One region of the Paenibacillus sp. FSL H8-0317 genome, then DNA from elsewhere that is predicted to be linked to it. Evidence: predicted binding sites of a transcription regulator. Region 1 holds the regulator's gene; each other region holds the start of a gene.
What was found. Region 1 encodes LexA, which represses DNA repair genes until DNA is damaged. Its sites were predicted from a motif close to CGAACATATGTTCG; they were not measured.
Positions count from the first base shown of each region.

Region 2: MHB43_RS10470 (YolD-like family protein) is a predicted target of LexA. The motif match lies at 1,535-1,548, and genes of this name have one in related genera.
Region 3: MHB43_RS17470 (DNA polymerase IV) is a predicted target of LexA. The motif match lies at 2,423-2,436, and genes of this name have one in related genera.

Region 1 covers NZ_CP150294.1:4,270,627-4,279,018, forward strand. Annotated here, with positions in the region: gene MHB43_RS18970 (extracellular solute-binding protein) at 1-245, opposite strand, end outside; gene MHB43_RS18975 (carbohydrate ABC transporter permease) at 293-1,165, opposite strand; gene MHB43_RS18980 (ABC transporter permease subunit) at 1,178-2,107, opposite strand; gene MHB43_RS18985 (HAD family hydrolase) at 2,696-3,487, opposite strand; gene MHB43_RS18990 (hypothetical protein) at 3,516-4,025, opposite strand; gene MHB43_RS18995 (DUF896 domain-containing protein) at 4,151-4,360, opposite strand; gene MHB43_RS19000 (LysM peptidoglycan-binding domain-containing protein) at 4,456-4,833, opposite strand; gene lexA (transcriptional repressor LexA) at 5,130-5,756, shown strand; gene MHB43_RS19010 (aldehyde dehydrogenase) at 5,862-7,163, opposite strand; gene MHB43_RS19015 (hypothetical protein) at 7,763-8,242, shown strand.
Region 2 covers NZ_CP150294.1:2,202,399-2,210,790, forward strand. Annotated here, with positions in the region: gene MHB43_RS10450 (hypothetical protein) at 1-231, opposite strand, end outside; gene MHB43_RS10455 (hypothetical protein) at 212-415, opposite strand; gene MHB43_RS10460 (hypothetical protein) at 551-754, opposite strand; gene MHB43_RS10465 (hypothetical protein) at 768-1,409, opposite strand; gene MHB43_RS10470 (YolD-like family protein) at 1,574-1,906, shown strand; gene MHB43_RS10475 (hypothetical protein) at 1,994-2,620, shown strand; gene MHB43_RS10480 (accessory gene regulator B family protein) at 2,617-3,156, shown strand; gene MHB43_RS10485 (hypothetical protein) at 3,289-3,660, shown strand; gene MHB43_RS10490 (helix-turn-helix domain-containing protein) at 3,891-4,115, opposite strand; gene MHB43_RS10495 (helix-turn-helix domain-containing protein) at 4,280-4,504, shown strand; gene citZ (citrate synthase) at 4,948-6,060, shown strand; gene icd (NADP-dependent isocitrate dehydrogenase) at 6,208-7,500, shown strand; gene mdh (malate dehydrogenase) at 7,516-8,392, shown strand, end outside.
Region 3 covers NZ_CP150294.1:3,920,647-3,929,038, reverse strand. Annotated here, with positions in the region: gene MHB43_RS17485 (amidohydrolase family protein) at 1-39, shown strand, start outside; gene MHB43_RS17480 (hypothetical protein) at 448-813, opposite strand; gene MHB43_RS17475 (YolD-like family protein) at 815-1,162, opposite strand; gene MHB43_RS17470 (DNA polymerase IV) at 1,159-2,397, opposite strand; gene MHB43_RS17465 (hypothetical protein) at 2,752-2,967, opposite strand; gene MHB43_RS17460 (undecaprenyl-diphosphate phosphatase) at 3,606-4,409, opposite strand; gene MHB43_RS17455 (TetR-like C-terminal domain-containing protein) at 4,612-4,803, opposite strand; gene MHB43_RS17450 (copper amine oxidase N-terminal domain-containing protein) at 4,800-5,735, opposite strand; gene MHB43_RS17445 (TolB family protein) at 5,883-7,253, shown strand; gene MHB43_RS17440 (metal-sensitive transcriptional regulator) at 8,209-8,392, opposite strand, start outside.

The sequences.
Region 1 (8,392 bases):
TTATTAAAAAGTAACCAGTCTTTTTTATATGGATAACTAGGTTGATCACTATAGAGTATGGAGAGATTAAATGGCTCGGTCGCCTTGAATGTATCCCCTACATTGTACGTCTCCATCGCTGCCTTGGTTTGAACTTCTGTGACTTCACCTCCAGCTCCGGTACCGCTGCTACATGCTGCCAGAACGACGGTCATCATTGTTGCCAACACCATTTTACCGACAAACTTACGTGGCTTTTGATTCATTTAGGTTATCCCCCTGAATTTGGTTTAGGTATTCTAGCTTCTACGTATTACTGTTTAACAGACCCTAACATGATACCGGTTACAAAGTATCTTTGGACAAATGGATAGATGGTGAGTATCGGCAAGATGGTTAATACCATCGTTACAGACTTAATATTGGCAGCAATCTGTGTCAGGTTATCAGCTGAGGTTGCACCGGCAGACGCCCCGCTAGTCGCTCCTGCAATCATATTGCGCAAATAAATGGTGACCGGGAACAATTCTTTTTTGTCCAAATACAGAAAGGCTGGGAACCAGGAATTCCAATGACCTACTGCGTAGAACAGCACCATGGTTGCCATAACTGCTTTACTAAGCGGCAATATAATACGTAACAAGATCCCGTAGGTGTTCAAACCGTCAATGGAGGCAGCTTCCTCCAGTTCTTCAGGCATATTTTCAAAAAATGACTTCATGATCAGCATGTTGTATATGCTAATTGCGCCAGGAACAACAAGTGCCCACATGGTGTTGTTGAACCCAAGGGAATTAATCAACACATAGTTTGGAATCAATCCACCACTAAAGAACATCGTGAATACGGCGAACATCGTCAGAAACTTGCGACCCATCAACCTCTTTTTGGACAGGGCATATGCGAAAATAGTCGTCATAAACATGGAGATTAACGTACCTACTACGGTGTAGATAATCGTGTTTTTATAATTCGTCCAGAACATGCTGTCACGTGAGATGGTCTTGTATGTCTCCACATTGAATCCTCTTGGGAACAAACTAACCTTACCGGAATTAATATAGGACTCACTACTGAAGGATTGTGCCACGACATTTAAGAATGGATAGAGTGTTATAAATACCACGAACAGCAGAAAGATGACATTGAATACTTTAAATACCTTGTAAGATCTGGATTCCTGCATGATGCTCCTCCTTTACCATAAGCTTCTTTGAGTCAGTCTGCGTGAGATGGCATTTACGGAGAACACCAGAATCAGACCGATCAGCGATTCGAACAAGCCAATTGCGGTAGCATAACTGAAGTTACTGGATTCCAGTCCAACCCGATACAGGTAAGTGGAGATCACATCAGATGTCTCGTAGATCAGCGGATTGTACAAGAGTAAGATTTTTTCAAATCCAACAGCCAGGAAATTACCCATGTTCAAAATCAATAAAGTCACAATCGTTGGCAAGATCCCTGGTAACGTTACATGAATCGTTTGCTTCCACCGATTGGCACCATCGATACGCGCAGCTTCATACAAAGAATCATCAATGGTTGTTAGGGCAGCCAGATAAAGAATTGCTCCCCAACCCATACCCTGCCATACCTCAGAAGTGATATAGATTGTTCTGAACCACTCAGCCCGCTGCATAAAAGGAATATTGTCTCCGGTGAAGAAAGCCACCAGTCCATTAATGGAACCATTCACTGCTGTCAGCTGCAGGATCATACCCGCAACGATAACGATCGACAGAAAATGAGGCAGATAAGACGCGGTCTGTACAAATTTTTTGAATCGTTTACTCTTCACTTCGTTAAGCATCAAGGCAAAAATGATTGGAACCGGGAATGTAAAGAGTAACGCAAGTCCGCCCAACATCAGCGTATTACCAAATACTCTCCAGAAGGTAGGGTCCTCAATGAACATTTTGAAGTACCTTAATCCAACCCACGTTTCTCCAAATATACTTCCCCCAGGAACAAAACGTCTGAACGCAATCACATTACCAATCATCGGCCCATATTTGAAAATAAGGAGATAAATGATGGGAAGGATTAACAGTGAATACAACTGCCAGTCTTTGCGGAACAAAGTTGCTGCCGTTCGTAATCTGCTCTCTTTACGTAAAGATGTCATGGTTAACGTTGTTTTAGCGGTTTCCGACTCCATTTGTTTTCACTCCGATCCAGGACTTGATAAGTAAGAGTAATTCATGTACAACTCCCATCGTTTCTCCTCTTGTAGAAGACAACAACTCCTTCAAATTCACCCCCACTACGAAATAGATAATTTCTAAATGTAAGCGATATCAATTTAATGTATTATGTAGAATCACACAATCCAAGGTGCTTCACATCATTAATTAGCACTTACTAAGTGGTGTGATCTCCAAATCCAAAGAAGCTTTCTCAAAATATTAAGCGCTTACAATCAATCGAAAATAATAAGCAATAACTCCCTGCTTCCATTTAATGAAGTAAGTCAAAAAGAAATTGCTTTAGGACAATCTAAATACTAGTCATACTAGTATGTTAGTTATATTCTAATCCAGCTTCCCCCTAATTTCAATAACTTTTAGTGAAAAAAATAGAGATCTCATTTAACAAGGTAATTTAGTCAACATGTTCAAATAAAAAAACATTGGTAACTTCAAGAACGACATCATCGTTCATTGAAGTTACCAATGTTTCAGGGTGCTGAGGAAAGATGTTATAGCTGATCTGCTTAGAAATTAGCAATAAGCTGATTTAATTCCGATAAATGCGTTATTTCATGGTCTGGCGCATACGTTTCATTGTTGGTCTTATGCTCACGGTTAATCCATACGGATTGGATGCCAGATGATAAAGCACCACGAATATCAGTCGTTAACTTGTCCCCAACCATCATGCTCTCTTCGGGTTTAACACCCAGTTTACTCAAAGCATGTTCAAATATTGACGGATCTGGTTTTCCTTTTCCGAAGTTACCCGAGATAATAATCTCATCAAAGAAAGGAGTCAATTCAGGTACACCATCCAACTTCTCTTGTTGCAAAGCAGGACAACCGTTCGTTAACAACAACAATTTGTACTTTCCTTGTAATTGACGCAAGGTATCCATCGTTTCTTCGTATACATGAGGTCTGGATCTCCGTTCTACTCCAAACTGCGCGGCCAGTTGTTCAGCAAGATCTTCCCGATCTATACCCAATTTCAACAAGCCACGACGCCAGGATTCTTTACGGTAAACTGGAGCAAGCTGTTCCAACTGACGGAACTCAGGTTGATCCCCACCAGTAAAGTTAGCCCATAGGCCTTCAAACGGATTGATTCCAATCATTTTGGTAAAAGGAAAGGTTTCATATGATTCATACAGTCCACGTGCCTCATTACGAACAGCTTCTTCAAGTTCTTCCGGCTTGACCCCAGTCTCTTGCGCTGCGATTAGACAAGTCTCATAAAAAGCTTCTCGAACACTACGCTCATCCCACAATAAAGTATCATCCAGGTCGAACAAAATCGCTTTTAACGCCATTCCGATCATCTACCCCTTTATGCAATAATTACTTTTCGACGGTTTCCACGGTGATCTGGTGTGCTTTTGCAAACTTCAGCAAACGTTCTGCAATCGCATCTGTATCGTAACGGTTCAATAACTTGGTAAACACCCATCTTTTCCCGCGACTGTTATGTTCGATAACAACTGTACCTGGTTCAATTCTGAATTTAACGATATCGTCAACCCCAATTGAACGTTCACGATTACCCTTCGTCGTTATAATCCGATTACTGCTAATCTTGATGTATGGACGGCGAAGCATGAAGATGACTGCCAAAAATACGTAAAGCAGCATCGTCACCCAGTCCCAGGTTGTCATCGGAGCTTGCACAAGGAACGTGCTCATAAACAGATACAAAAAGGCGAGACCAATCAAAAATATAGGGAACAAAAGGCTGCGTCCCTTAAAGACTTCTTCGCCTGGTGTACCTGTGATTGGTTGACCACTTTTTTTGCGCTGCTGATTTAACTGCTTGGAATTTTTCTTAACCGTTCTCTCGAACGAACGCGACATGAGAATCCCCCTTATGTGTCTTTGTATCGGCTTACATAACTGTAAACCAACATTTCCCCCTATAAATTGCACACTCAAAATAACAGGAAGAAACCTAAATATCATAATGATATCATTAGGTTTCGTTAGTGTTTGAGTTTGCCTTGGTGGCCTTTGTCATTCTCATCATCAACAATCTCAATGGTATCCAGTTGTTGTCTGAAATTGCTGCGAATATTACTCAAATAAATCTCTCTTAGCTCGGCACGTTCGGCAAGTTCTTCCTCCGACAATCCAGTGGACTTTTGCTTACGAGCCAATTCGTTAATGCGTGCTACCAGACTATCTATATCCAAGCTTGTCCCCTCCAAAAATACAAAGTCATATTAACTTTGCCATTATAAAGGCAGCTTGTCAAGCTGACACGCGTTAACACTCATTGATGTGCATTTTATTCTGCAAATTGCGGTAGAGCTAGTACTTGTCCCACTTGGATGGAAGTCGTATGAAGTTGATTCACTTTCTTAATTGCTTCTATATAAATACGTGTATCCATATTCGTCGGTTTATGTTCCAAAGAAATACTCCATAATGTTTCCCCTTGTGAAACAGCTATCTTTCCTCCAGGCAGAACATCATTCTCATTGCCGGCAAATACAGTTAAAACAGTGCTGCATCCAATAAATATAATCATAGAGGTAATGGCTACCTTTAACATCCATGAAGAAATCTTGAAACGCGCTAAAACCTTCTTGTAGTTCCCTATGTTAGACTTCACCAGTTCCGAATTCATTGGTTCATAAATGCTTTGATAAGTAGAATATCTCATTAAATACCCGCCTCCAAACGTTTGTTCCTATCTGTTGAAATCAATATAACACGAACACTTGTTTTGTTCAATATATTTTTAGAACAATTGTTCGCTTCTTTTTAGAAGGAGCAATATCTTATTTCAAGTACTTTTGCAAAACATTTGCAGTATTATGCTCTGACTTTTGGCCAATTTCTGTTCTATAAGTTAAAAAACACTGATTTAAAGCTATTTTATTTAGAACTTATGTTTGTACGAACGGAGGTTCTATGTTATAATTTTCCCAAACGTTACTAAAATGGGGTTGATACGGTATGTCGAAGATATCCAGCAGGCAGCAGGCTATTCTGGAGTTTATACGAAATGAAGTCCGGTTGAAGGGGTATCCTCCTTCCGTACGGGAAATTGGTGAAGCGGTTGGACTTGCTTCCAGCTCAACAGTACATGGACATTTGGATCGTTTGGAGAAAAAAGGTTTGATCCGACGCGACCCTACCAAGCCAAGAGCCATTGAGCTTTTGAGCCAGGAAGAATCTGAGCATTCTCATCAATTTGCTCATAGCGTTGCACGTATTCCTGTTGTTGGTAAGGTTACAGCCGGGGTTCCAATCACTGCAACCGAGAACATTGAAGACTACTTCCCTCTTCCTACACACTATGTAGGCGAACAGAAAGTGTTTATGCTTTCAGTAGTGGGAGATAGTATGGTGGAAGCTGGAATCGTTAATGGAGATTACGTTATTGTCCGTCAACAGCAAACTGCTGATAACGGTGATATCGTCGTTGCAATGACTGAAGACGATGAAGCTACAGTGAAAACGTTCTATAAAGAGAAAGATCATATTCGCCTTCAACCGGAGAATGCGACCTTCGAACCTTTACGTTTGAAACATGTTAGTATTCTGGGTAAAGTCATTGGCCTTTTCCGAGATATTCATTAATATTTAACTTGAGTAACAAAATTAGATGTAATGAAATACGAAAGAGGTTGCCCTGATCAACAGGACAACCTCTTTTTTTCATGTTTATGTTATTTTTGCGGCTAATTATTCACTGCGTTTCAGAACACTCTTGTGATGCGAGAACACATCAAAGCTCTGTTGTCCGTGATATGAGCCCATACCGCTCTCTCCTACACCACCAAACGGTAGATAATGTGAAGTCATATGAGAAAGTGTGTCATTAATACATCCCCCACCGAAGGATACTTGATTCAGAACCTGATCCTGCAGTTGCTCATCCTGTGTGAAAAGATATAGCGCCAATGGTTTTGGCCGGCGAACAATCTCATCCAGCATAGGATCAAGGTCACTGTACGTAAATACAGGAAGAATCGGACCGAAGATCTCTTCTTGCATGACAGCTGATTCCCAGTTCACATCGCCAAGTACAGTCGGCTCAATGAACAACTGCTCACGTACAGAACGTCCACCAATCAGCGTTTTGCCATCTGTGAGGAATTTCGACAACCGATCAAAGTTACGCGCGTTGACAATGTGCGGGAAATCAGCATTCTGTAACACATCATCCCCAAATTTATCTTTGATCTCAGCGCCAATCAGATTGATCAATTCATCATGAACTTGTTCATGTACAAGCAAGTAATCCGGAGCAACGCATGTTTGGCCTGCATTCAGGAACTTACCACGAACAATACGCTGGGCCACCAGCTTCAGATCTGCATCGCTATGGACAATAGCAGGACTCTTACCACCCAACTCAAGAGTTACAGGAGTCAAATGCTCCGCAGCTGCCTTCATAACAATGCGACCAACACCTGTGCTGCCTGTGAAGAAAATATAATCAAACTTCTCTTTCAACAATGCTGTGCTTGCCTCAACTTCACCTTCCATAACGGCAATATACTCCTCAGGGAAGATCTCCTTAATCAGATCATACGTCAGACGAGATACGGCTGGTGTTAATTCAGAAGGCTTGATAACTGCACAGTTACCGGCTGCAATTGCTCCAATCAGTGGACCAAAGGCCAGTTGGAAAGGATAGTTCCAAGGTACAATAATAAGAGCCACTCCGTATGGTTCAGGGTAAATGGTGCTCACCCCATCCGGCATAGCCGAATTGGTTGGAACTTGTTTTGGTGCAGCCCATTCCTGCAGGTGTTCTAATGCAAAATCCAGTTCACCCAAAACAATGCGAATCTCGGAACCGTAAGCTTCCGCCTCAGATTTGTTCAGATCCGCCCGAAGTGCATCTTGAATCCGTTGCTGATACTTTTCAATTCCTTTTCTAAGCTGTTGAAGAGCATTAATCCGATACTCAATATTTTTAGTTTGCCCTGTATAAAAAAATGTACGTTGTTCTGTCACAAGTTGTTTTGCCTGATCCATATTAACATCTCCAATTAATTATTTAAAATTAAATTGCTCAAAATTTAATTAAAGTATACCTCTTCTATATGAAACTTTCAACATACTAATGAAACATTCATTTGTATGTATTTGAACGATGGTTGGAATTTTGAAAGAGTGAATGCTAGTGTTCCTTTCTATTTCGTGGCTATCAAGTTGCCTTATGAGGTTGCTATGTAAGTCTTTCATTCTATAGACAGTATCAGCTTACTACGATAGTAGGGGAATTCTGGCTTCCAACTAAACATTCTCATGGAATACATCTATTATCGTAGCAGGTTATTCTAATTTCTGAGTAAAAGGATGAATGGCTAAGGAGAAATGACTAAATGTTCATTCGTTGCTCGATAAGAACAACTGAGATGTCTAAAGACAAGGTGCCGCAAGAAGTTAGAAGTTCGCGACCATCTAGGACAGACTGACTGAAACAATCACCTTGGTTAAGCTTTCTGAGAGGCTATCCACATCTAGTTGTGACTCCACATCGTATTAGCTTTTCCATATCCACTCATTTACATAGAATAATATACCTAGGTCTGATAGACTATATGCAGAATACATATATTGGAGGAATCATCTTGAAAAAAGCATCACTTTTATTGTCAGCTTTAATGCTGACTATAGCAATAACAGCATGTGGAAGTGAGACAGAAAAAACAGACAATACAGCGCCAGTGAAATCAACTGAAACAGATTTAGTAGAAACGCCTGTATTAGAAGACACTGAGCAGGCAAAAGAAGAAACTAAGCAAGAGGAAGTAGCAGAAACAGTTGAAGCAATCGAATATGAACTTGATGGCCTAAAAATATCGGAAGTGTCCGTCAAAGATGATAGTGGGATGTGGTCTTTAATAGCCTCTATTGAAAACACTGATAAAGAATTCGAAGTTGCTTTGCTCAAGGCGACCATTAACGACAAAGACGGAAAACAAATCGGTACAGCAGACGGTACGGCTGACTTCTTGGGAAAAGGTGAAAGCAAAACGGTTGAGTTTTACTCAATGGATGATCTTACGGGTTACGATTCTTTCAAATTTCAGATTGACAGTAAAATGTAATGAAGATCGGATTGTGAAGCCCAGCCTGAAAGAGCATTTTCCAGCTCAAACCTATATAAATAAGTCATCGTTCATCAAACTGGGATATGGATAACTATGAAATCCGAAATGGGCATTTAATAACTAAGTCTACCATCAGACGATATTCGA
Region 2 (8,392 bases), 2.1 Mb from region 1:
ATATAACGGCCATCCTTCGGCGGTCATTGTCGTCTGAATCTGATCGATCATCACTCTCTCATATGACCCGTCACCGTTACGTACCTCAATATGTCGGTTGTTATCCAGAGGTAATTCAGACCCATCCTCCAGGAGCAGTCCAACGAACTCTCCGTCTACAATCAGCGTACCGGTTGTATATCCGTCTATTACGTTGATTGTGTTTTTAATACTATTCGTCAGATGATCCATTATTAGCAACTCCTTTTATTTGGCGGGGATTTGGTTGATTCCTGTCTAATATCCAAGTGTTTCCGATCTGTACGCAGAGCACTTTCTTTTCTCGGCATAAACGCTTTACATGATCGGGTGATTTATATCCCCATATTTCTGCAGCTTCTTGAGTGCCCATGATGTGTTTTAAAGGATCGTTCAACTTAAACCTCCAACGCCCGGTAACGGGTTTATATATGGATCATACCACGCCCGCTATCGGGCTGTCAATAGAATTATACCAAGCGCTTGGTAATACAAAAGGCCCTATCAGCACTTAGCTGGTAGGGCCTTATTTTTATTTGAACAACTTTTTGATTACCTTGAAAATATCAAACGAAGTCTTGCGGTACACCTTGTTATAGATAGCTCGTTTCGGATTCCGGAGCCATCCATAACCACGTGGCATTTTGAGTCCGGACCGATGTATGATTTGACGTTTGATGCTGGTCCTGGCTGATATCCGCTTTTTAAGCGATGGCTTCCGGAATCCGAATTTCATAATGAACCTCCTATTATTTCAGTTCAAGCTTAACGGAGTATTCTTCACGTTTTGCATCCATGGAGAACCCGTCGCCTTCGGTAACGTACCATTTTACTTTGACCCATTTAACGTCTGCTGCATGGCCACGTTCCAGGAACCAAATGACATTACCTTCTTTAATAACGCCTTCTTCGATTTCTCCACCCAGGTCATCGGAGACAAACAGATCAGCCTGTAACTGTTCGCCAGTAGATGTAATCAACTCAGCTTGGTCCGGGTATGTAGTCCAAAGCTTATCAGTGGTGTTCTCGATCTTGAATTTGATTCCAACTGCTGAAGCTGTAAGGTTACTTTCGTCATAATCTTTAGGGGCTTGATCGGTAACGACTACTTTCTCGATGCTTGATTTTACACCGTTGAAGTCGTCTGACCACGTTGCATTATCGTAATACGTCCAGATATCGTCAGGAGCCGGAGCTTCTTCTTTTGCTTCTTCCACAACCGGTTCAGCTGCTGGTTCTTCAGCCTTAGTCGTTTCTGCTGCTGGAGCAGCCGTTTCTTCTACCTTAGCTTGTGCTGGGTTTTCGTCCTTAATTGCTGTCTTGTCTGATCCACAGGCTGTAAGTGCTGCTGTAAGCATGAGTGCAGAGAGTAGTAATAAAGCTTTCTTCAAGGTGATTCCTCCAATATATGTATGATATAAAACTAGTCTATCAGACCTAGGAAAATGTTTCTATATCTAATTCCATAATTTCCTGATATTTCAGTTGCTTAAAGAACACGTGTTCGCATATAATACAAACAAACGTACGTTCTTATCAATTGGAGGAATATTCTATGGGTAAAAAACTTGAGGGTAACGGAATCTTTGAAAGTTCACGTATGATCTTGCCCGAACACCGCGAAGCAATGTTGCGTCATCAAAGGGAACAACAACGTAGAGGTAAACCCATTATGGATGAGCAAGCTATCGAAGAAATCGTTCGTGCTTTAGCTGAATCTTTCCACGAAAAAACGCAAGTCGATCTGGTAGTCTTCAGCCCGTTTGACGACGAACATTACAGTGGGGTTGTAATTGGTATTAATCAGCAAAGTGGTAGAGTCAACCTGTTGTTAGAAGATGGAAAAAAGGAAATTACGATTGCGGAAATAATCTCTGCAAACCTCTAAATTTGTATGTTTTTGGCTATGTAATTGCCACTTCTTCCAGTATAATTAAAGTATAACTTTAATTGATCTGAGAAGGGGAAATGCACCATGTGGGAGCCAACGAGGTTCTTACTTTTTTCAACACTTGAGACAATGACCGCTTTCGCTCTAATGCTTGCTATCTTTAGAATAAAGGTCAGAAAATACATATGGCCTGGATTATTTATGAGTCTACTCATAAACTTTCAAAGTTATTTGATGCGTGAAGAGGCTTCTATGTCCGCCTTGGCTCCTGCACTAAGCACTATCCTTTTTATACTACTTATCACTACTGTGGTAAAAGTTCCTGTAATGTGGTCTTCGATAATCGCTATCGTAGGTACATTCAGTTACACCGTAGTACAAACTGTTATTCTATTTTCATTCTTTAGAGGCGTAGATACCTCAACATTAGCTACTTCTGTTGAAGGGTCTGCTCTCCAAGTAGCAACGAGTGTTGTGGCAATAGGGGTAACGTATTGCCTATTGAAATTCAAAATTGGATTTACAGCCGACTTCGAAAAATTCAGATTTAAATGGGAACATATCGGAGTGGCCGCGTTTATTGTTTTTTCATTGTTGGCTTCCACGGTCATGTTTTATCTAGATAATATGTTGCTGGTGATCGCTCATATGGCTTTGGCTGTTGGGTTGTTTCTTTACTATGCTATACGGAAAGAGAGAGATGAATATTGATAGAGGCTGCCGCTTGGCGGATCGCCAAACATATTAAGGCTGTTGTCCCGAACCACCCAGCTCCAATTGAGAATTTGAACCACTCGCTTATTATTTCAATAAACTTCTTTACCGTAATAGGACTAGCTGTACTCGGCGCATTATTTACTGGTCACGGAAAAGATGCGGCTGTAATGTTGTTGGCCTTTGCTGTGTTACGACAACTTACTGGTGGTTTGCATCTGGAATCAAGTACGTGGTGTGCGGTCGCCACTGCCGGCACGGCAACATTGTTGTCCTTGGTGACGTTAGATCAATTAACTACAACTGTATTAACCGTAATCGGTCTGGTATGTGTGATGGTTTTTGCCCCAGCAGGAATTGAGGATCAAACTATAATACCTGAGCGATATTATCCGATATTAAAAGTAGTGGGGATGTTTATAATTGCTTCTAATTTCTGGGTAGGATCTTCGTTCGCAGCCATCGCTTACTTCGCTCAAGGAATTATGCTTGCAGCATATGTATTATTTAAAGGGGGTGAAAAACTAAAATGAAAACTAAAATCTACTCTGCTGTAGCAACCGCACTTTCTGCTTTGGCTGTGATCTCTGTAATGCCAGCAAGCTTGGCGTGGGTATCCAATCCGAAACCCCCAAAAAATTTGCTTAATAAATAGGAGTGGTGAAATGTTATCAGTAACAACCAGCCAGGACGGTGGGAAAATTGAAGACATCCATATCGAGAACATATTCTATATGGCATGGGAGGGAACGATTGATCGTTCAATCATTTATTCCACCGAAGGCACCTATTATCTACCAGGACCAGTGAAGTACTGGTTGAATGCGATCAACAACATGGGGTATAAATTTCTTCACGTAGACAGAGCGACTATTATTAACACGGAAAATGTAGTCTCCGTGAACTCAATATATAAAGAAGCTTACTTTGAAAATGAAATCACCAAACACTCAGTACGTTGCGAAATAGTTAACCATAGGTATAAAACATTTATGGAAGAACTCACAGTGATGAATCCGAGGGTTGTGTTGACATAAGGGCCGCTAACGCGGTTCTTTTTTTACGACAAATGCAGGTGAAACGTGTCGAATATTGTTGAATCGTGGGACAAACTCAGAGATACCAATTATGGTTTACAAGAGGCTAATAATGGGATTTAATAGAGGTAGGGGGAGTGAGAATAACTGGATTTATAGATAGGTTATTGGAGAATCTTTACCTAGGGTAAACTTTCTACCGGGGAGGGGCTTGCGCCTCCGCCGTTCGCCTAGTCGTCCCATTCATGCAATTCCTCCATAGTACACCGGAGTATTCTTGCTGCATGGGCTGCATTTTGATACGAGAAGTACTTCTTTCCAGAAATAACCTGAGATATGAACCCTTCAGTCAGGTTCAGTTCTCTAGCAAGATCAGTCTGTTTGATCTTACGTTTGGCTAAGAGGTACGGCAAACGGCTTCTCCCCGGTACAGGGTTCATCCATTCACACCTCATATGCCTAAATTATTCCACTTGCTATTATAGGCGCTTAAATGACGAATGTACAATGGGCCACTTAAAATGTTTATTAACTGCTCCATATTGTAAAAATAGGGATTATAAATTAAAATGGGAACATAAGTTCTTGTCTCGGACAACAAAGAGAAGGGGTGCGAAGTATGTATGTGTTAAACATAACTGCGGTTGATGAGAATAAAATTAGTCTGGCAGAGGCAAGGGATAGAAAAGGAATGACAATTGCGGAAGCTTCAAGCGCATTAAACATAAGTGCGGAGGAATTGGTTACATACGAACGAGACTCATCTGATATGGGATTTAAATTGGCAACTAAGTTGGGGGAGTTATACGGCCTTCCTCTACATAAAATGGACTTCTCAGAGTAGTTCTATGATATTTCGCATAAAAAAAGCAGGGAGTCTATCCTGCTTTTTTTCTTGAGTATTTTCCCCACTTATCCCCCACAAAGTGAGTGATACAGATTGATACATCATGAAACACAATGACACATCAAAAATGAAACAAACCGTTGGTGCTACAGTAAAAATGAGACAATATGACACAAATTGAAACCGATTGCAACAGCCTATTGATTATCGGTCCGATAAAGAAGTTTGATGTGCGAATGAACTCTCATCATGTTCACATAAACGACAAAATCCAGTATGATGTTATAAGTAAATACCGATTGACAGATAGGAAAACCGCAGTTTGAAATATTTGTTAATTTTAAAATGAAAATGTTTACAAAAAGAGAATAGGTGCACTTTGGCACTTATATGCACTCTGGAATGGTTCCTGATTTCGCTTATTAAAGGAGAGATGTAATATGACAGCTACCAAAGGTCTGGAAGGCATCGTTGCAACAACCTCTTCGATCAGTTCTATTGTAGACGGTGTGCTCACATACCGTGGTTACGATATCGACGATTTGGCTGAACATGCCAGCTTTGAAGAAGTTGCCTATTTGTTGTGGTTTGGTAAATTGCCAACAACGGATGAACTGAAATCCCTTCGTAAAAGCCTGAGCGATTACGCGCCGATTCCGAGCGAGTTGATTGCACAAATCCAATTGTATCCGAAAAACGTCAGCACCATGGCAGCACTTCGTTCCGCTGTCTCTGCACTTGCACTGTACGACGAGCAAGCGGATGAGATGACAACGGAAGCGAATGAGAACAAAGCGGTTAAGTTGCAAGCACAGTTGCCAACGATTGTGGCAGCCATCGCCCGTATCCGTCAGGGTAAAGAACCTGTGGCTCCAAAAGAAGGCGCTTCCATCGCAGAGAACTTTTTATATATGATGACTGGTGAAGAACCATCCGAGACCGCAGTGAAAGCATTGGATCAAGCCCTTGTCCTGCATGCGGATCACGAGTTAAACGCTTCGACATTTGCAGCCCGTGTAACGGTTGCGACGCTGTCGGACATCTATTCTGGTGTAACTTCCGCCATTGGCGCACTGAAGGGACCACTGCATGGCGGTGCTAACGAAGCCGTTATGAAAATGTTGAATGAGATTGGTACGCCTGATCGACTTGAAGCGGCAATTCAGGAAAAACTGAATAATCGTGAAAAAATCATGGGCTTTGGACATCGGGTGTACAAAAACGGTGATCCACGTGCCAAACATCTACAGAAGATGTCCAAGGAACTTGGCGAGATGAACAATGATACGCGCCTGTATGATATGTCTGTGAAGATCGAGGAACTGGTAACAGGACAAAAAGGACTGAAGCCTAACGTAGACTTCTATTCTGCTTCTGTATATACCCAACTGGAGATCGAACAGGAATTGTTCACTCCAATCTTTGCGATCAGCCGGGTGTCTGGATGGACTGCGCATATTTTGGAACAGCTTGCGGACAATCGCATCATTCGTCCACGTGCGGAGTACACTGGCCCTACAGAACAGAAATACGTTTCTATTGAACTTCGCTAATAGCCGCAAAAACGGTATAATAATATAGACGGGGTGAAGGGTTGGAAAGCAGAGGCTTTACTGGCTTAGGCTCTCAGGACCCTTCTCTCAACAAGACTAGTGGTATGATGAATACTGCATATACGAAACCTAGGAGGAATTTTAACTATGAAATTAGAAAAATTTGCTCACCCAACTGAAGGCGAAAAAATCCAAATTGATAATGGTACACTTCAAGTACCTAGTAATCCAATCATTCCATTTATCGAAGGTGACGGTACAGGCCGTGATATCTGGAAAGCTTCCAAACGTGTATTGGATGCAGCTGTTGAAAAAGCTTATGATGGCAACAAAAAAATCGCATGGTATGAAGTGTTTGCTGGACAAAAAGCATTCGATACATACGGTGAGTGGTTGCCGAATGATACACTGGAAGCCATTCGTGAGTATATCGTAGCGATCAAAGGACCATTGACTACGCCAATCGGTGGCGGTATTCGTTCCCTGAACGTAGCCCTGCGTCAAGAGCTTGACCTGTACACATGCTTGCGTCCTGTTCGTTATTTCGACGGTGTACCTTCTCCGGTTAAACGTCCTGAGTTGGTAGACATGGTCATTTTCCGTGAGAACACAGAAGATATCTATGCAGGAATCGAGTATGCTGAAGGTTCTGAAGAAGTGAAAAAAGTGATCCAGTTCCTGCAACAGGAGATGGGTGCTAACAAAATCCGTTTCCCTGAGACTTCCGGTATTGGTATCAAACCAGTTTCTTCCGAAGGTTCGAAACGTCTGGTACGTGCAGCAGTGCAGTACGCAATTGACCATAACCGTAAGACGGTTACATTGGTACACAAAGGTAATATCATGAAATTCACAGAAGGTGCCTTCAAAAACTGGGGATATGAAGTGGCTGAAGAAGAGTTCGCTGACAAAGTATTCACATGGGCACAATACGACATCATCAAAGAAAACGAAGGTACAGATGCAGCGAATGCAGCACAAAAAGCTGCTGAAGATGCTGGTAAAATCATTGTAAAAGATGCGATTGCCGATATCGCTCTGCAACAAGTATTGACTCGTCCAGGCGAATTTGATGTTATCGCAACATTGAACCTGAACGGTGACTATCTGTCCGATGCACTTGCAGCGCAAGTTGGCGGAATTGGTATCGCTCCTGGAGCAAACATCAACTACGTAACAGGACATGCTATCTTCGAAGCAACTCACGGTACTGCACCTAAATACGCGGACAAAGATGTCGTGAACCCTGGTTCCGTTATTCTGTCCGGAGTAATGTTGCTTGAGCACTTGGGATGGCAAGAAGCAGCTAACCTGATCTACAAAGGTATGGAAACATCCATTAACAATAAAACAGTAACGTATGACTTTGCACGTCTGATGGACGGCGCTACTGAAGTGAAATGTTCTGAATTCGCGGATCAAATCATTAAAAACCTGTAAGGGGAGATGTGAATCTTGACTATTCAGCGCAAAAAAATCACAGTAGTCGGCGCCGGTTTTACCGGTGCTACGACCGCATTAATGCTTGCCCAAAAAGAACTCGGGGATGTTGTGCTGGTTGATATTCCTCAACTGGAGAACCCGACGAAGGGGAAAGCACTCGATATGATGGAAGCAAGTCCTGTTCAAGGATTTGACAGTCATATCGTCGGTACTTCCAACTACGAAGATACTGCAGGTTCTGAGATTGTAATCATCACCGCTGGCATCGCCCGTAAACCGGGTATGAGCCGCGACGATCTGGTCAATACGAATGCGGGTATCGTGAAGTCCGTTTGTGAAAATGTGAAAAAATATTGCCCTGATTCCATCGTCATTATTCTAAGCAACCCGGTGGATGCGATGACTTATGCAGCTTATCAGACCCTTGGTTTTCCTAAAAACCGTGTTATCGGTCAGTCAGGTGTTCTGGATACAGCACGTTATTGTACCTTCATTGCGCAAGAGCTGAATGTATCTGTTGAAGATGTTCGTGGTTTCGTTCTTGGCGGCCACGGAGACGACATGGTGCCCCTCGTTCGTTATTCGAGCGTAGGTGGTATTCCGATTGACACGCTGATTCCGGCAGACCGCATTGAGGCCATTGTTCAACGCACACGTGTTGGCGGAGGCGAGATTGTGAATTTGCTGGGTAACGGCAGTGCCTATTACGCACCAGCAGCTTCGCTTGTTCAGATGACCGAAGCCATTTTGAAGGACAAGAAACGTATCATTCCAGTGATCGCTTATCTTGAAGGTGAATATGGCTATAATGATCTGTTCCTCGGTGTACCAACCATTTTGGGTGGTAATGGCATTGAGAAAATATTCGAACTTGACCTGACAGCGGAAG
Region 3 (8,392 bases), 350 kb from region 1:
AAATCTGTGTGGTTCAATGGTTCGCAAAAACTAGGCTAGAACTAGTAGATTATATTTCCTAATTGTAAAATCACTAAGAAGAGGGAGTGCAAAATGCAGTCCCTCTTCGACTTTAATCTATTTATCCAACTACTAATTTTTTGGAACGATGCCCAGATCAATGATGACTTGATAATTACGTCCCGCAAGCGAACCCGGAAATTGGGAATCCTGCTGATTTTTAGACCGTCTTAAACCTTCTGCTATTCCTCCTCCTTCGTGGCTTTTCTTTTGAATGTCCTTACTGAATACAGGGGCAGATATAATAATGAAGTTTTTTATCTTTGACATCAAAACATAGTTTACTCTGCCTTTTTATTTATCTTTTTTGTGATTCCCGGTTTGCCGAAAGATCTGCTCGTGCTTGTTGCCGAATCCATGAGTTAGACAACTTGTTTTCTATGTTTATTAAAGCAAATCAGTAATATCAACGTTCATATGTTCGGTAAGCATTATGGTTACATCTACTTTCACTTTGCTCCATAATAATGTCATTTTATGAATGTAACCTCTCACCGAATAATCTACCGTTAAACTCAGCTCAGATCTCACTTCATCTATGATTTTTATATGATGTTCCTTTAGCCTTTGCTTTGATTTGTACATTTCTAAAGCTATTTTCTTTTGGGTACCGTCCAGGTAGTCAACATACACAGATTTCATTTTGAAGTTTGAAGCGTATATTTTATGCTTATCTACCTCCAGAGCACCTAACAGATAAGGGAGCTCTACCACTCTCTTCACGAGTGAAAGTTCCTCGAAAGTCTGTCGCACTTTACACGCCTCCTTCTTCAAGTTTCACAGCGACCAATTGATCAAAATCGACCCATTCAAATCCATTCTCCATTTCAATTTTGATTTTCTTTCCAAAGGTACTGACTGAAGTGACGATCCCGTGTATATCCCGATTGCCTGACTCAGTAAATATTTCAAAGGTGGCTTGCAATGTATAATTGAGCGACATATCTATATTCTGAGTAATAATTTCCCACTCATCTTCATGGATCAGTGGTTTCGTTTGATAATGAATTTGAGTACGATGCTGTATAATTCGTTCTTTATGTTGTGGAAGCATCATGCGGCTCGATTCCCATAATCCATTGGCCTCCAGTTTTTTGCTCATTTATAATGCCCCCCAATTTTAGATGCTCGATCGATCGCTTGACCCGCAGCCGTAATGGAGCTCGCTCGTAAAATGGCAATGTCGCCAAATCTATCCTTAATGTCGTCCATCACCTGATCAATGGCCCGTTTCTGCTCTTGATCATCAAAAAAAGATAGTTGATATGTATCCGCGTTGGATAATTGAGATAGGGATACGCCTACACGGCGCACGGGTTGCCCATCCCAGTGTTGATGGAATATGCGTTTGGCTATCTTGCATACATCAACAGTTATGTTTGTAGGATCAGACAGTTTAACCTGCCTGTGAAAACCAGTGGGGTGGTCAAAATCCGCTCCAGAAACACTTACGGATACGACTCTACCCATCAGTCCCTTTTTACGGGCTCTTCTGCAAACTTCTGTACAGATATCGAGGATAACTACTTCGATCTCCCAAGCCTCTATGAAATCTCTTGGCAAGGTCATTCCGTTTCCGATATCCTTTTGTGTACTGTGCGTGTTGACGGTTACCGGTGAATTGTCGATTCCATTTGCGACTCTCCAGATGACTTCTCCATTAACACCCCACTTACTTCTTAATTTGGAAAGAGGCGTATTCGCCAGGTCTCTAATGGTTCGGATGCCCATCTTCCACAGATGTTTTTCCATTCTGGAGCCGATCCCCCACATATCGCGGATGGGCTTTTCTCCAATGTGGAGGTGTAATTCCTCTTTCTTTAAGTGGAAAATGCCCCCCTCTGCTTTTTTAGCGATCATATCGCAGCACAATTTACTAATGATTTTGTTTTCGCCGATACCAGCTCTTGCATAAACGCCTGTTTCATTATAGATCTTGTCTTGAATTTGCTTGGCCAAATCGACTGGATCATTACCGAATAGATGCATTGATCCTGTAAAATCAGCGAATAATTCGTCTATACTGTACGGTTCAACTAGATCGGTGAACTCCTCAATAATGGACATGATTTGAGTGGATACTTCGATGTATTCTTGCATGTGTGGTCTCACAATGATCAGTTCAGGGCACTTCTGAAGAGACTGCCAGAGTGGTTCCGCGGTAGATACCCCCTTCGCTTTGGCTAGTGGACAAGCAGCAAGGATAATGCCAGAACGTCTTGCTGGATCGCCAGCGACGGCGAGTGGTCTATTTTTGTATTGAGGCATTTTTGCCTTTTCGACTGAAGCATAAAACGACTGCATATCGATGAGCATAATGGTTCGCTGCTTAGCCAACACTGAAATCACTCCTGTACTTTTAAGAACGTATGTTTGTATATTATAAACCGAACGCATGTTCTTTATGCAAGAGGTAAATATTTATATTCATCCGAGATAAGGTCATATTAGCATTGAAAACGATTACTTAAGACAAAAGAAAGACCCCCTGAGGGGTGATGTCAGGAGATTGAGTATATCCCAAAATTTGTGCCAAACATCTAACATTTGCACGGCTGACGAAGCATTCATCCGCAATATTATAACCGTACCGATAATATAAAAAAAGTCGCTAAAATAGCGACTACAATGGGGCTGTATGGTTGTGGCTGAGCTTATCAGTTTACCTATTCAGGTAACAGTTTTAAATTCCTATAGTTTTATTTTTTGTTGTCCATGAGTAGAGCTTAAAGTAACCAGATTTCGAGTCAAACCTTGCGTTTCACTTAATTCATCTGCCATCGGTTTTGTATTCAAATCAATATCTTGGGTCATGTTTTTTGAAAGAACATATATTGAAATTTCTTTAGCATAATCTTTAACAACCATTATCCAGTTACCCTCTAGCTTATCTGCATTATGGCCCATCCGCTTCAAATATACGTCCTTTCTCAATATTATTTTTTTAATTCTATACCGTATGTAACTTTACCTGAATTCCTCTTTGATAATAAACTCTCGAACTCATCATCATTTTTTATCATATTCCTACCCGTTACCTCCTTCAACTAACCAGCCCGTTAGTTCAACATCCTAGCATAAGTAATCGTAAAAGATTAAATCAAAAATTAAGGTGAATAATCTAATGTCCTGATGGTACTATCTCTCCACCTCAAATGTACTTTTCATAAGTCTCATGTGTGCAGGATTGCCTAACGCGCTGGCGATTTGCATTGGCAATATTTTACTCATTAAACTTTGTTCTCATCTTTGTGGATAAGCATTATGAAGACAAAGACAGGAGTTTTAATAGAAATGAACGTTCTCACCAAATCCATCATTGGTTTGCTTTGCGTGACGACATTGGTCCTCGTATGAGTCATTTATCACGGACTGCAGCCGCTACTTGTCATACCCCGCCAGCCAGAAGGAAATTTCGCTCAACCCGGATCAATTAGAACAAATTCAGCGTTTGAGAACGTTCGGAGGACATCCCTACCGTATCTCGATCAGATGAGAAACTTACATACCTCCGAAACTGAGAGTTTATAAATTATAATTTACAGTTACAGTATGACGATTAAATAGAAAAGGGCTGCTAATCCAAAACGGTATAGAGCAAACCACTCCAATCGAAGTCGCTTGATCAGTCTAATAAACGTTACTACCGCAATCATAGCCACAAGAAAGGATGTCATAAAGCCAATTAACATTAGATAAAAATCGTCTAAACTAAGTAAATCGCGGCTATCATATAAGTCCAACAAGGTAGCACCAAACATAACAGGTACAGAAATAATGAACGTAAAATCTGCGGCAGCTTTTTGGCTAGTACCGAGCAAAAGGCCACCTGAAATCGTCGAACCCGATCTCGAAAAACCTGGCCACAAAGCTAGACATTGGAATAAGCCAATCCCAAAAGCTTGTTTGTAACTAATCATATCAATTGTATCAAGGCTGGTAGTTCTCTTACTCTGTGCTGCGATGATCATTAACAAACCACCAGCAACTAAACCAATTAAGACAGGTGTAGGGCCGAATAATTGACTTTTTATAGTGTCCTTTAGTAGAAGATATACGATTAATGCTGGTAACATAGCCAAAATCATATGTATTACGTTTAATCCTTTACTTTTTGAAAAGTCCATTTTAATTAAGTTTGACCCAATCTCCATATACCTTTTCCAATAAAGAATTAGAACTGCCATTACTGCACCCAACTGTATAACGATTTTAAAGGTTATTGCCGCGTCTCCCTCAAAGTTAAGTAAATTGCCTGCTAAAATAAGATGTCCAGTAGACGATACGGGTAAGAATTCAGTTAAGCCTTCTATTATGCCAAGTATTATTGCTTTTATTACATCAGTCATTAGGAGATATCCCCTTTACGATAATAAACTCGCTTAGCAAGTTCAAGTATAAGAGTAAATGACTATATTTTCCCATCGATTAGCATAACAATATTCATTTCAGTGTGACATTATTGTCACATCATTTAAATGATATGCTGATCATATCAATTATCACCTCCTATCTTCTCAAACATTAGAAAACACAAAAGAAGCCGCAAAATTAGCGACTTCCAATAGAACGATGTTCGTGTCTTTCGACAACCGGGTTCAGCAAATTCCAAAATTGTTCAACCATGACGGATGGCGGATACGGCATCGAACGGATAATCCACCATTCCAATACACCCACTGATGCTGAAGTTAAAAGTCGAAGCAACTGGTTAATCTCAGCTGCTATGCATTCCGATATTATACTTCTTCATAAACAACGACGGTTTTACTTTCTTCTTCCCATTGCACGGTTGCATCCAATGCCTCACTTATGAAACGTACGGGTACATAAGTACTGCCTTTTGTGATAGTTGCTGGCGCATCCAAAGAGACGTTTTTGCCATTAACTGTTGCAGTCTTACTGTCAACCACAAGTTTAATGCTCACCCCATCCTTCGTGACAATGATGGAGCGTTCTTCGGGATTCCATGCCACTTCGGCTTTCAAAGACTCAGCTATGGCGCGAAAAGGAACAAACGTGTTGCCCTTTTTGACAAATGGTTCGGAGTCAGAAGCTTCCCCGTTCACATACAGCTTCACCCCATTCTTTTTGCCCGCCTTTTCATTGAGTTTTCCCATTGTTTTGTACAGGTCCAGGTTTTTAAAATTGGCTTTAATGGCCTCTTCCTGCAAATACACCGCGTCAGTCACACTACCGTTTTTTTCGAGCATTTCTGCTGCAGTTTCCAACGCCTTGTCCTTTTCAAGGATGGCTTCAAGTTCTTTGATTTGTTCGTCCGTCAGCTCAGTCGCATATTTTGTAAGCAAAATATCGGCTAGTACAGCACCTGCCGGTTTATCTTCCACATGTTGAATGGCATTTAGCAAACCTTTGTATCCTTTGGAGCCTTTTTTCTTGGATTCGGTTGGATCGGTTGTATTGTTGGTTGTATTCTCTGTCTCCGATGTTGAGGAATCCTTAACTTTGTCATCTTCAGTGCTGACCATTTCAGAAGACTCGACTTCCTCGGTCTGTTTCTCCTCAATTGGAGTTTCTTTGTCTTTGGGTGCTTTTGACGATACCTCTTTACCTGATTGTCCGGGTGGAGTGTTTCCCGGTTTGGCTGAGGTTGTGCCTGCGGCGGTGGCTAGCATTAGCGCCAGACTGGTTAGCAAGATGACTGTTTTTTTCATTGACGATTCCTCCTGAAGTAAAAAAATATATGCTCCTTCATTATCGGCAGAATAAATACTTCCTGATAGGAATTTAACGAATAATTCGCCTATCTCCTTTTCTTGAATACATTGTAGTGAAATCAAACCTGAAGGGCGGCATCAAATATGAATTTTGCTTATCATGAAGCGATCCTTTTTACTTCAAATGTTGGGGGTGGTTCGTACGACATTTGGATTTATCAACCTTTAACAGGTCAGACCATTAAGCTAACTCAGGATCTTGGTGAGACATTTACAATTCCATATTGGTCGCCAGATGTCCGGAACATCGCCTTTATCGGCAAGAAAAATATCGTGTATGTATTCAATCTAAACAGCAGAACATGGGCACAAATTGATCAGATTGACCCTTATACTTTACTGAGCTGGTCGCCGGATAGTCTATACTTGAGTTATGTAAAAAACGGACGAATTGTGATCTACAATATCTACTCCCATGCCAGCGGTTCAATCGTTCAACAAGGAGCCACCGATGTCCAGTGGTTTCCTTCAGGAGAGGCTCTCCTGTTTGCAGCTCCGGATGAAGCAGGCAATACCCAACTATATAAAATCAACCGAGATGGCATGATCAAACAGCAATTAACTCAAAATACGGAGGGTCCTCTCCACAATGTCAGAATATCACCTAACGGAGAGTTTGCCCTATATACATCCCCGGGAGCCAGCATTTCGTTGATCACTACGGTGAACCTGACAACAGGAGCGAGCTACCAACTTAATGGTGGCCCTCAGGCCAAAAACTATTTCCCCGAATGGTCCCCGGACTCTTCACTCATCGCATACAGTGCCACCGACTTCGTGGATAATCAATATGTTTCTTTAATCCAGACCGACAGCCGAGTTGGAGGGCAACAAAAAACATGGGCGGTCTCCACCTGCTTCTCTACCCCTTTAAGTTGGTCGCCGGATGGGAACCGAATCGCTTACTTATCAGGGTGCAATAATCAAGAACAAGCAACCGAAATGTGGATTATTGATATAAGAAACCCTAATAATCCGATCAAAATTGTTGAAGCACGGTGGATTACAGCTCTTAGATGGTCACCACGAGTGCATGATGTTCATCCGTATGGATTATATCTCAATCAGGTATACAAGGTATCTTTCTATTATCCGCGAAGCTGGCACAAAGTTACCGAAGAACGATTCGAAGGAGCGGACGGTTTTTTTCAGATATCCGCTATCTCTTCTGAGGAAGGAATTCACGAGGTATGCAGAGCGGAAGCTTTTCATATGTTGAAACCCTATGGGGCAAACCCCCGAATTTTCCCTGCTGTTATTCAAGCACAAGAAGCCTGTTTCATATTTCCTTCGGAAGACCAACCCGTGGAAATGAGAAATCAGGCGGCACTTATTGTAAAATATCCTGCTCCCGTTGTGATTCAAGGATATACGTATTCATATTTCATTTTATGGGCTGATCAAAATCACTTGATTTCACTGGGAAAGACACTTACTTTTAACTATCAAAGTTAATACGTTGAATAGGTCTCCATAAATTATTTTTATTTGAGATATTTGTGTTTGAGAAATAGGTCTTTTGTTTTGAGGACTCATTGGAGTTGATTCAGGAGCTGTAACAAAAATAACTGTTGTTACTTTAGGACTGTAACTTCTTTCCAATAAGCGGAAAACTCTTTCGAATCAGTAACATACGATATTTCAGTATAATAGATTGGAGGAATGAAAATGGTTCGTACACTTGACGCTCGTACTTCTCTCGCCTCCACGGGCATTACTCCACTCAACATTCCACTTCCATCAAACACACCTACCCTGCTTGGGATCGTGGGACTCAACATTGTTAATCCAGGACCGCTCATCCGTACTCAGTTTAATGGGAGCTATCGATTCTCAGTGCCCAGTTTATCTTCGTTGCCCTCTACTATTCGAATTGAAATCTTCAGGGGGGCCACTAATACAGGCCAACCTATTTATGTCGTTTCCCAGCCTATATTCACTTCCACCAACACTATACTCGCAAGTTTCGAAGGTTCAGATTACAATGTGCCTCCCCCTGGAAATGGTCAACTTATTTATTCTGCGTACGCTACACTCACCTATAATCCAAGCTTCAGTGTTAACAACGTTCGCCTGGGACCCGAAAGTTTCAATGCTACAGTGTATTCCGATGATTAATAGCTATGAGTTAATTGAGGATCAACTTTTCCCTTTATTTAGGCCAACTGTAATCCTCTTCTGCCCAACAATCTTGATTCTCCTGTTTGGCTTGTCAATTAATGTGACGGTACAAGTTCTTGTCCTTGGATCGGTATACGAACTTGTACCGATAAAACAAAAAAGCCGCTAAAATAGCGACTTCAACGGAACATGTTCTTGTTCTCGACATTTTTTCATCACTAGCCATAATAAACAACCTTGATGGGCCATTTGCCTGAATAAAACAAGAGGGTATCTCCCTGATTCTAGCTTATTTAATTAACTTATTTACAGTTATCATCAGTTCATCCAAAACTTTGTGATCGCCTTCTGAAATGCGTTCAATGACACAGCTTTTCATATGATGTTCCAAAAGCTGCTTTCCTACTCCATTCAACGCGGATTGAATGGAGGCAATTTGGTGCAAGACGTCATCACAATACGTATCCTTCTCA